3 regions of the Rhizobium sp. EC-SD404 genome follow, and region 2 is predicted to be linked to each of the others. Evidence: predicted binding sites of a transcription regulator. Region 2 holds the regulator's gene; each other region holds the start of a gene.
What was found. Region 2 encodes PhoB, which activates phosphate uptake and scavenging genes when phosphate is short. Its sites were predicted from a motif close to TGTCATNNANCTGTCAT; they were not measured.

Region 1 (3,275 bases), 1.4 Mb from region 2:
ATGTAGGGAAAGCAGAGGACGTTGTTGACCTGGTTGGGAAAATCCGACCGGCCCGTGCAGATCATCGCATCTGGCTGGGCGGCGCGCGCCTGGTCGGGCATGATTTCCGGCGTGGGATTGGCCAGAGCCAGGATGAGCGGCTTCTCGGCCATGTCGGCCAGCATCTCGGCATTCAGGACGCCGGCTGCGGACAGACCGAGGAAGACATCGGCGCCGCTGATGGATTCGACGAGCTTGCGCTTGTCGGAGGGCTGGGCGTAGACGGCCTTCCATTCATCCATGAGCGCGGTGCGGCCCTCATAGACGAGGCCTTCGAGATCGTGGACCCAGATGTTCTCGCGCCTGGCGCCGAGCGCGACTAGAAGGTTGAGACAGGCCAGTGCGGCGGCACCGGCACCCGCGGTGACGATCTTGACGTTCTCGATCGACTTGCCGGCGAGTTCCAGGCCGTTGAGGATCGCGGCTGCGACGATGATCGCCGTGCCGTGCTGGTCGTCGTGGAAGACCGGAATGTCCATCTTGTCGCGCAGCTGGCGCTCGACCTCGAAGCACTCCGGCGCCTTGATGTCTTCCAGATTGATGCCGCCGAAGGTGGGCTCGAGCGCGGAAATGACCGTGACCATGCGGTCGACTTCCTGGGCGTCGATCTCGATGTCGAAGACGTCGATGCCGGCGAATTTCTTGAAGAGGACGGCCTTGCCTTCCATGACCGGCTTGGAAGCGAGCGGGCCGATGGCGCCGAGGCCGAGCACGGCGGAGCCGTTAGAGACAACCGCGACGAGGTTCGCGCGGCTCGTATAGTCGGCGGCGCGATCAGGATTGTCGCGGATGGCGAGGCAGGGTGCGGCCACGCCCGGCGAATAGGCAAGCGCCAGGTCGCGCTGGTTGCCAAGCGGCTTGGTCGCCTGGATCTCGAGCTTACCGGGGCGCGGATAGCGGTGATAGAACAGCGCGTTTTCGTCGAGATCGCCGGAAGCCGGCGTGTTGCGTTCCGTCTTGGGTCCGTTCAGATCCTTCGAAGTCATAGCGCCCTGTCGTCCTGCCTGCCGAATAAGATGGCGCGGGGCGCGCCGCTTCGCCCGCCCGCGCGATGGTCCGGAGTGTCTTGCGGATTCGTGTCCCCGCTGTCCAGTCACACGATGATGTTTCCGCGATTTCGGGCCGATGTCATCCAACTGAAACAGGACTCTGATTATCCGGGCGCATGAAGCCAGAGGATGCGACATGTCACAGGACACGAATGAAGCCGCCGTGCGCCGCTTTCGAACGCTCTTCATCTCCGATGTGCATCTTGGTTCGAAGTCGGCCAAGGCGGACCATCTGCTCGATTTCCTCAGGCATCACGAGGCCGAGACGATCGTGCTCATCGGCGATATCGTCGATGGCTGGCGGCTGAAGCGCAGCTGGTACTGGCCGCAGGATGCCAACGACGTGGTGCAGAAGCTTCTGCGCAAGGCGCGCAAGGGCACCCGCATCATCTACATTCCCGGCAATCACGACGAGTTCCTGCGCGATTTTCCTGGCATCCATTTCGGCGGGATCGAGGTGAAGACCAACACGATCCACGAGGCGGCCGACGGCAAGCGCTATCTCGTGCTGCATGGGGACGAGTTCGACGTGGTGGTGCGCCATGCGCGCTTCCTCGCCTATCTTGGCGACTGGGCCTATGACGCCGCGCTTGGCATCAACATCGTCCTGAATATGCTGCGGCGCCGGATCGGCATGCCCTACTGGTCGTTTTCTGCCTGGGCGAAGCACCGGGTGAAGCAGGCGGTGAACTTCATCGGCGAATTTCAGAAGGTGGTGGCAGAAGAAGCGCGCCGGCACGAGGTCGACGGGGTGATCTGCGGTCACATCCACCATGCTGCGATCGAGGACATGGACGGGATCACCTATATCAACAGCGGCGACTGGGTGGAGAGCTGTACTGCGATCGGCGAGACGCTCGACGGCGAGATGACGCTTCTGACGTGGCGGGTGCTGCGCGCCGAAACCACGCCGACGACCACGCCGCCCTTGCTCGCGCCGCCGGTTGCCCAGGTCAAATTGCGGGAGGTGGAGGCGGCCTGAGCGAAGGCTTAGCGCAGCTTGCCGCTGAAGAAGAGCATGAAGGCTTCGGTTTCGTCCTCAAAGGCAGCTTCATTGCGGCTGGCCTTCTCTATGCTCGACAAAGCGAGGCGCAGCTTCGCGAGGATGGCCGGGTCGGATTGATCGCGGATCGCCACCTTCAGCATGGCGCGGAACTTCATGATCTGAACCTTGTCGTCGTCGCTCAGCAAGACATCGTCCCCCGCCTGTCGCAGGCAATGAAGCAGATCGCCGGATCGAAGGAAACGACGAAGGTGCTTGGCGATGTTTGGCGCTTGGCTCAGCCCGCTGGACTCGTGTAACGGTCGCGCCATCTCATGCGGTGGCTGGGCATTTCGCCGGCGCTTGCGGGCGAAGGGCGGGCGATGCAAGGCGACGATAGGGGCAGTTCCGGGGCGATCGAGACAGCGCCGCCTGCTTTTGCCCTGCGCGCCGGAGCGGGGTTCTTCGGCACCTTTCTCGCCTTCGGGATCATGTTGCCGTATTTCCCCGTCTGGCTGAAATCGCTGTCGCTCGAGGATTGGCAGATCGGGCTTTTGCTGTCGCTGCCGATGTTCGTGCGCATTCTCACGACGCCGCTGATCGCCGCTTACGCAGACCGCGCAGCCGACCGGGCGCATGTGCTGATCCTCACCGCATTCCTGTCGATCGTTGTGACGGCGCTGCTGTTCGTCGTCGACGGGTTCTGGATGCTGCTCGTGGTGGTGCTGGCGCAGGCGATCGTGGTTGCGCCGCATGTGGTGATCATCGATTCCATCACCATCACGGGTGTGCGACGCTACCGGACGGACTACGCGCGGGTCCGCCTCTGGGGCTCGCTCGCCTTCGTTGTCGCCAATGTCATCGGCGGCTACGTGATCGCGCGGCAAGGGGCGGGCGCGGTGTTGCCGTTGCTGATTCTCGGCCAGATCACGACGTTCGGCGCGAGCCTGCTGGTGCCGCGGGTCGGGCGTCCGCGCCGGCCTTCGGCGCTTGCGGGCGGCGGGCAGGCGGGATTGCTTGCCAACCGGCCCTTCGTGGTGATGCTGATCGGCGGGGCGACGATCCATGCCAGCCACGCGATGCTCTACGGCTTTTCGGCCATCTACTGGGGCCAGCTCGGCTATTCGGGCACGGTGATCGGCGCGCTCTGGGCAACGGGCGTGATTGCCGAAGTCGCGCTCTTCCAGATGTCGCGTCGCCTGATC
Region 2 (3,275 bases):
GTGTCGAAGGCACCATTCTGATCGACGGAAACGATATCTATGCAAAGTCGGTCGACCCGGTAATTCTGCGGTCTCGGATCGGCATGGTGTTTCAAAAACCCAATCCGTTTCCGAAGTCCATCTACGACAACGTTGCCTATGGCCCGAAAATCCATGGCCGCACGCGCAACAAGGACGAGCTTGACCGGGTGGTCGAGCAGAGCCTGCGTCGCGCCGGTCTATGGGAAGAAGTCAAGGATCGCCTTCATCAGCCAGGCACTGGCCTTTCGGGCGGGCAACAGCAGCGCCTTTGCATCGCGCGTGCCATCGCTGTCGATCCGGAAGTGATCCTGATGGACGAGCCATGCTCCGCGCTCGACCCGATCGCGACTGCCAGGGTCGAGGAACTCATCGACGAGCTGCGCGAGAACTATACGATCGTCATCGTGACGCACTCGATGCAGCAAGCGGCGCGTGTGTCGCAGCGCACAGCGTTCTTCCATCTCGGTGTTCTCGTCGAGGAGGGGCAAACGCACGACATATTCAGCAACCCACACGACAAGCGCACCCAGGATTACATCACGGGCCGGTTCGGCTGACCAACTGGCACTGGCCACGGAGAGAACTATGAGCGATCCGCATATCGTCTCGTCCTTCGACGAGGAACTGAAATATCTGATGCGCCGGGTCTCGGAGATGGGTGGCATCGCGGAACGCATGGTGGGCGATGCCGTGGCCGCGCTCATCAATTCCGACGCGGGCAACGCTCAACGGATCATTGCCGAGGACATCATTCTCGACGACGCCGAACGCGACATCAACGAGCGTGCCATCATGGTCATCGCGAAGCGCCAGCCGATGGCGCACGATCTGCGCGAAGTCATGGGCTCGATCCGTATCGCGGCTGATCTGGAACGCGTTGGTGACATGGGCAAGAACATCGCCAAGCGCGTCGTCGCCGTTCAAGGCACTGGCCAGCCGAAGCAGTTGGTCAGGGGGCTCGAGCACCTGTCCGAACTGGCACTGACGCAGCTGAAGGAAGTGCTCGATGCATACTCGACGCGCTCGGCTGTGGCGGCAAATCAGGTGCGCCAGCGCGACGATGAAATCGATGCGATGTACACGTCGCTGTTTCGTGAGTTGCTGACCTACATGATGGAAGATCCGCGCAACATCTCGGCCTGCACGCATCTCCTGTTCTGCGCCAAGAACATCGAACGTATCGGCGACCATGCGACGAACATCGCCGAGACGATCTACTACATGGCGACGGGCGACAGGCTGCTCGGCGAACGCCCGCGCGGCGACAAGACTGCGACAGTGATGGCCAACGGCCACTGACGGAGACGACACAGAGATGCTGCCGAGGATCACGGTCGTCGAAGACGAAGAAGCGCTGAGCGTCCTTCTTCGCTACAATCTGGAAGCGGAAGGCTACAAGGTCGACACCGTTCTTCGCGGCGACGAGGCCGAGATCCAGCTCAAGGAGCGCGTTCCCGACCTGCTCATTCTGGACTGGATGCTGCCCGGCGTCTCCGGCATCGAGCTCTGTCGCCGCTTGCGGGCTCGGCCGGAAACCGAACGCCTGCCAATCATCATGCTGACGGCGCGTGCCGAAGAGAGCGAACGCATCCGCGGCCTTGCGACCGGTGCCGACGACTATGTCGTGAAGCCGTTTTCCACGCCGGAACTGATGGCGCGTGTTCGAGCCATGTTGCGGCGTGCCAAGCCCGAAGTCATCTCGTCGATGCTTCAAAGCGGAGACATCACGCTCGATCGCGACACACATCGCGTGCACCGCAAGGGCCGGGAAATCCGGCTCGGACCAACGGAATTCAAACTGCTTGAATTTCTGATGTCATCGCCCGGTCGCGTCTATTCGCGTGCACAGTTGCTCGACGGCGTCTGGGGACATGACATCTATGTCGACGAGCGCACGGTAGACGTGCATGTCGGCCGGCTGCGCAAGGCGATCAATCTCGCCAATATGCGTGACGTCATCCGCACTGTACGGGGCGCCGGCTACGCTTTGGAAGGCTGAGCGCCTTCCGCATCTCACATCGGAAAATGGGACACGAGGCGCGCGATCAGCGCGCCCGGCGCCTTTCGCCCGAGACCTGGAAAGCCAGGCGAGCGTGATATTTGCAGTAGGGCGTGTTGTCGCCTGAATCGTGACCGCAGAAGTGGAAGTCTTCGTGCATCGGGTCTCCGAGCGGCCATTTGCATGTGCGCTCCGTCAGGTCCGTCAGTGCCAACCGCTTGGCGATCGGTACGACGACGTCGCTGACGGGACGCGTCTGCGGCTGCGCTTCCATGGCGACATCTTCACGCACCGCAGCAGCAGCGCCGCCGCGGGAAATCGTCCGCGGTGCAGCAGGACGGGCGTTGAAGTTCGAGGCTGGGCGAGGGGCTGGTGCGGGCCGCTTGGCACGTGGAGCAGGTGTTCCGCCGGATTTTGCGCGCCCCGGCAGGTTCAGCCGATGTACTTTGCCGATGACAGCATTTCGCGTCACGCCACCCAATTGTGCGGCTATCTGGCTCGCGCTCAGGCCATCGGCCCATAACTTCGTAAGTTTTTCGACGCGCTCGTCGGTCCAGTTCATGGCCGCAACTCCAAGTTCGATGCAGGGCGCAGCAGAATCCCTCGGCGCCGGACCGTCGTACAACGGAACCGCGTCGCCTTAATACTGTGTGATGACTAGGTCCGCCGCATGCAGTCTAGTGCTGTTATTTCAACTTAATGGTCGGCAGACTCCGTGACAAGAGTCCCGGGAATCAGGCGATTCGCTTTTTTGAGTTTTCCCCAACTTGGGGGCATTTGAGCGAATTGCTGTGTCGGTCGGACAAGGGGCGTTTTCTTGACAGCGCCAGACGAAATGAAGATAGTGCGTCGGGCCGCCGCAGGGCGGCTTTTCAATTTTCAGGACGCAGTCCTTGAGGTTTGCGACGCGAACCGTCCGAACCTTTGCGGATGCGGCCTTGAGTGGGAGTTTGCGCCAGATGGCACCGGCGTCGCCGCTTTTCGAGACCTACAACCGCGCTCCGCTCCGTTTCGAGCGTGGCGACGGCGTCTGGCTGACGAGCGAAGACGGCAAGCGATATCTGGATTTTGCAGCCGGCATCGCCGTGAATTCGCTCGGACACTCGCACCCCCATCTCGTCGCCGCGCTCAAGGAGCAGGCCGACAAATTGTGGCACCTGTCCAATCTCTATGAGATCCCGGGTCAGGAGCGGCTCGCCCGTCGTCTGACGGACGCCACCTTCGCGGATCGGGCGTTCTTCACGAATTCCGGCGC
Region 3 (3,275 bases), 3.8 Mb from region 2:
GCGCAACGGAGTTGCACCGGAGGCGCGTGCGGCTTCGATCAGATCCCCCGGCAGTCCGATAAGGCCGGCTCGAAGCGTGATGAAGACGATGGGCGCATGCTGCACGCCGAAGAGGAGGATAATGCCCTGTCGACCGAGGATCGGGTTCGGCGTGCCCGGCGCCGGGGCGAGCCCCAGCATATTGAGGAGGGTGCTGGACGGGCCGGTCATGTGCAGCCAGGAAAGCGCCGTCACCTGCGGGGCGATGATCAGTGGCAGAAGCAGCAGGAACCCGAGCGAACGCCGCGTCGGCAGGTCCGTCATCGCCACGGCGAAGGCGAAAGGCCCGCCGATCAGAAGCGCGATGACGGCACCGAAGAAGGCGGTGTCGAGCGTATTCCACATGGCGCGCAGGGTTACCGGCCGCGTCCATTGCTCGCCGATGATCGAAAGATCAAACACCAAGCCCGGCGCGATGGCCGCAAGGACGATCCGCGCAATCGGCAAAAGGCCGAGGACGAGGATGACGCAGACGACGAGAAATGCCGCGATGGACGGCCCGGCCATGTCGGCAGTTGCCGTCCCCCGCGTGCGAAGCGTAAGCGGGGGCACGGCTTGTCTGGCTGATCGGTTCGAACGTTCCAGCATCTGCCGCAGGCGATGCTTTACTGGCCCATCAGTTCGGAGAAGCGTTCCTTGTTCGCCGCGTCGTCGGCAAGGGCGGCAGCGGCGTCGTAGGGCAGCACGTTGATGGTCGACCGGTCCGGATAGCCTTCGGGCAGACCTGCGTCAGCCCGTGCGGGAATGTATCCCTGCTGGACCGCGAGCGACTGGCCTTCTTCGGAAAGCAGGAAGTTCACGAAGGCCTTGGCCGCCTCAGGGTTCTGTGCGGTCGACAGGATGGCGACCGGCTCGGTGACGGCCGACACGCCTTCGGTCGGGAACACGAATTCCACCGGAGCGCCTTTGGCCTTTTCGCGGATGGGCATGAAGTCGACGATCATGCCGTAAAGCTTGTCACCGCCCGAAACGGCCTGCAGAACGTCGCCATTGCCGCCCGATGCCTGCGCGCCGTTTTCCGCCAGGGCACTGTAGAAATCCCAGCCATTGTCCAGGTTTCCGCTGAGCGTCACGGTGTGGATCATGGCTGCACCCGACGTCAGCGGGCTCGGCATCGCGACCATGTTGGCCGCTTCCGGCTTGGTGAGATCGAGCCAGCTCGTCGGCACCATAGGTGCATTGGTGTTGTAGACGATACCGGTGGTGATCAGCTTGGTCGGGAAATAGGTGCGGTCGGCGTCGACGAGCGCTTCATCAATGCCTTCGATCTCGGCTTCCGGGAATTCGAGAAGGCGTCCATCGGCCTTGAGACCTTCCATCGTGACGATATCGGCGATCAGAAGCACATCTGGCTGCGGCTGTCCGGCCTCGATCTCTGCGGCGAGCTTCGCCATGATCTTCGGCGTTCCGTCGCGCACCCATTCGACGGTCACGTCCGGATATTTGGCCATGAATGCATCGGCCGTCTGCTGCGCGTCCGTGTTCGGCTGGCTCGTATAAAGAACAAGCGTGCCCTCGGCGGCGAGGGCGGACGATGATGCGGCGGCAAGCACCAGGGCGGCGAGAAGTGTGCGCATGTTCAAAGCTCCGTTGTGCAAGGGAGGCGCGGCATGAGGGCCCCGTCCGACTGCGGCTCTTCTAGTGGCGCTCTATAACGGTTGCGTGACGCTGCAGCAGATGCCGCCGCCGCACTCAGGCGTGCGATCATTGCGCGAATGACGAACTCTCCTGTGTCGGGATGTCGAAATGCCGTCTCGGCCGACTGTCGCACTGTCACCCAAGCGTCATTTCAGGTTCAACCCACTGTCATGCTTCGGCTCTATCGCTGCCCCAGCGTCGCCGGCTGTCTCGGCGCGCAGGGTCCAGGAGAGAACCATGAAGAAAGCACTTCTGGCAGCACTGCTGCTGTCGACCAGCATGACGCAAGCCAACTCCGCGGAAATCCAGTGGTGGCATGCGATGGGTGGCGAATTGGGCGCAAAGCTCGAAGAAATCGTCGCTGCCTACAATGAGAGCCAGGACGAGCACACGGTCGTCCCGACCTACAAGGGCACCTATCCCGAAACGATGACCGCAGCCATCGCGGCGTTCCGCGCCAACGAGCAGCCGCATATCGTCCAGGTCTTCGAAGTCGGCACGGGCACCATGATGGCTGCCGAAGGCGCCGTCTATCCGGTCTACGAACTGATGGCCGATGCCGGCGAGGAGTTCGATCCCGCCGACTTCCTGCCTTCGGTCGTCGGCTACTACACCGACACGGACGGCAACATGCTGTCGATGCCCTTCAACTCGTCGACTCCGATCGTTTACTACAACAAGGACGTCTTCGAAGAGGCCGGGCTCGATCCCGAGCAGGCGCCGCGCACCTGGGAAGAGCTCGAGCAGTTCTCCCAGCAGATCATCGAATCGGGTGCGGCCACTTGCGGCTTCACGACCGGCTGGATTTCCTGGATCCACCTGGAAAACCTCTCCGCCTGGCATAACCAGCCGATCGGAACGATGGAGAACGGCTTCGGCGGCCTCGGCACCAAACTTGCCGTGAATGGCGACCTCCAGAACCGTCACTGGGAAAATCTCGCCCGCTGGCAGGAAGAAGGCATCTTCCAGTATGGCGGCCCGGTTGGTGGTGACGATGCCCCGCCGAAATTCTACGCCCAGGAATGCGCCATCTACATGAACTCGTCCGCCTCGCGCGCCGGTGTCGTGGAGAATGCAACCGAGTTCGAAGTCGGTTACGGCATGCTGCCCTATTATGAGGACGTCGAAGGCGCTCCGCAGAACTCGATCATCGGCGGTGCGACGCTGTGGGTTCTGCAGGGCAAGGCAGAAGAGGAATACGCCGGCGTCGCCAACTTCTTCTCCTACCTGTCGTCGGCTGAGGTCCAGGCTGACTGGCATCAGTATTCGGGCTATCTGCCGATCACGCAGGCTGCCTACGATCTTGGCCAGGAGCAGGGCTTCTACGCCGAAAACCCGGGCTCCGACGTCTCGATCGAGCAGATCACGCTCAACGAGCCGACCGAGAACTCCAAAGGACTGCGCTTCGGCAACTACGTCCAGATCCGCACGATCATCGACGAGGAATTCCAGGCTTTGCTGGCCGGCGACAAGACCGCCGAGGAAGCCCTCGACGCGGTCGTGGAGCGTGGCAACGCGCTGATCCGCGAGTTCGAAGAGATCAACGGCTGAACCGGTTGAGGCCAAAAGCTTCAACCTGTCACCTGCAGGCGGGCCGA

Region 1: GC125_RS13095 (UDP-2,3-diacylglucosamine diphosphatase) is a predicted target of PhoB. The motif match lies at 1,166-1,182, and genes of this name have one in related genera.
Region 3: ugpB (sn-glycerol-3-phosphate ABC transporter substrate-binding protein UgpB) is a predicted target of PhoB. The motif match lies at 1,811-1,827, and genes of this name have one in related genera.

What each region holds. Positions count from the first base shown of each region.
Region 1 is NZ_LR701459.1:2,563,231-2,566,505, reverse strand. Features, by position in the region: gene GC125_RS13100 (NADP-dependent malic enzyme) at 1-1,025, opposite strand, end outside; gene GC125_RS13095 (UDP-2,3-diacylglucosamine diphosphatase) at 1,225-2,070, shown strand; gene GC125_RS13090 (hypothetical protein) at 2,079-2,279, opposite strand; gene GC125_RS13085 (MFS transporter) at 2,406-3,275, shown strand, end outside.
Region 2 is NZ_LR701459.1:3,926,262-3,929,536, reverse strand. Features, by position in the region: gene pstB (phosphate ABC transporter ATP-binding protein PstB) at 1-578, shown strand, start outside; gene phoU (phosphate signaling complex protein PhoU) at 607-1,320, shown strand; gene phoB (phosphate regulon transcriptional regulator PhoB) at 1,337-2,020, shown strand; gene GC125_RS19720 (GcrA family cell cycle regulator) at 2,067-2,582, opposite strand; gene GC125_RS19715 (aspartate aminotransferase family protein) at 2,980-3,275, shown strand, end outside.
Region 3 is NZ_LR701459.1:171,405-174,679, reverse strand. Features, by position in the region: gene GC125_RS01910 (ABC transporter permease) at 1-546, opposite strand, end outside; gene GC125_RS01905 (ABC transporter substrate-binding protein) at 645-1,616, opposite strand; gene ugpB (sn-glycerol-3-phosphate ABC transporter substrate-binding protein UgpB) at 1,915-3,228, shown strand.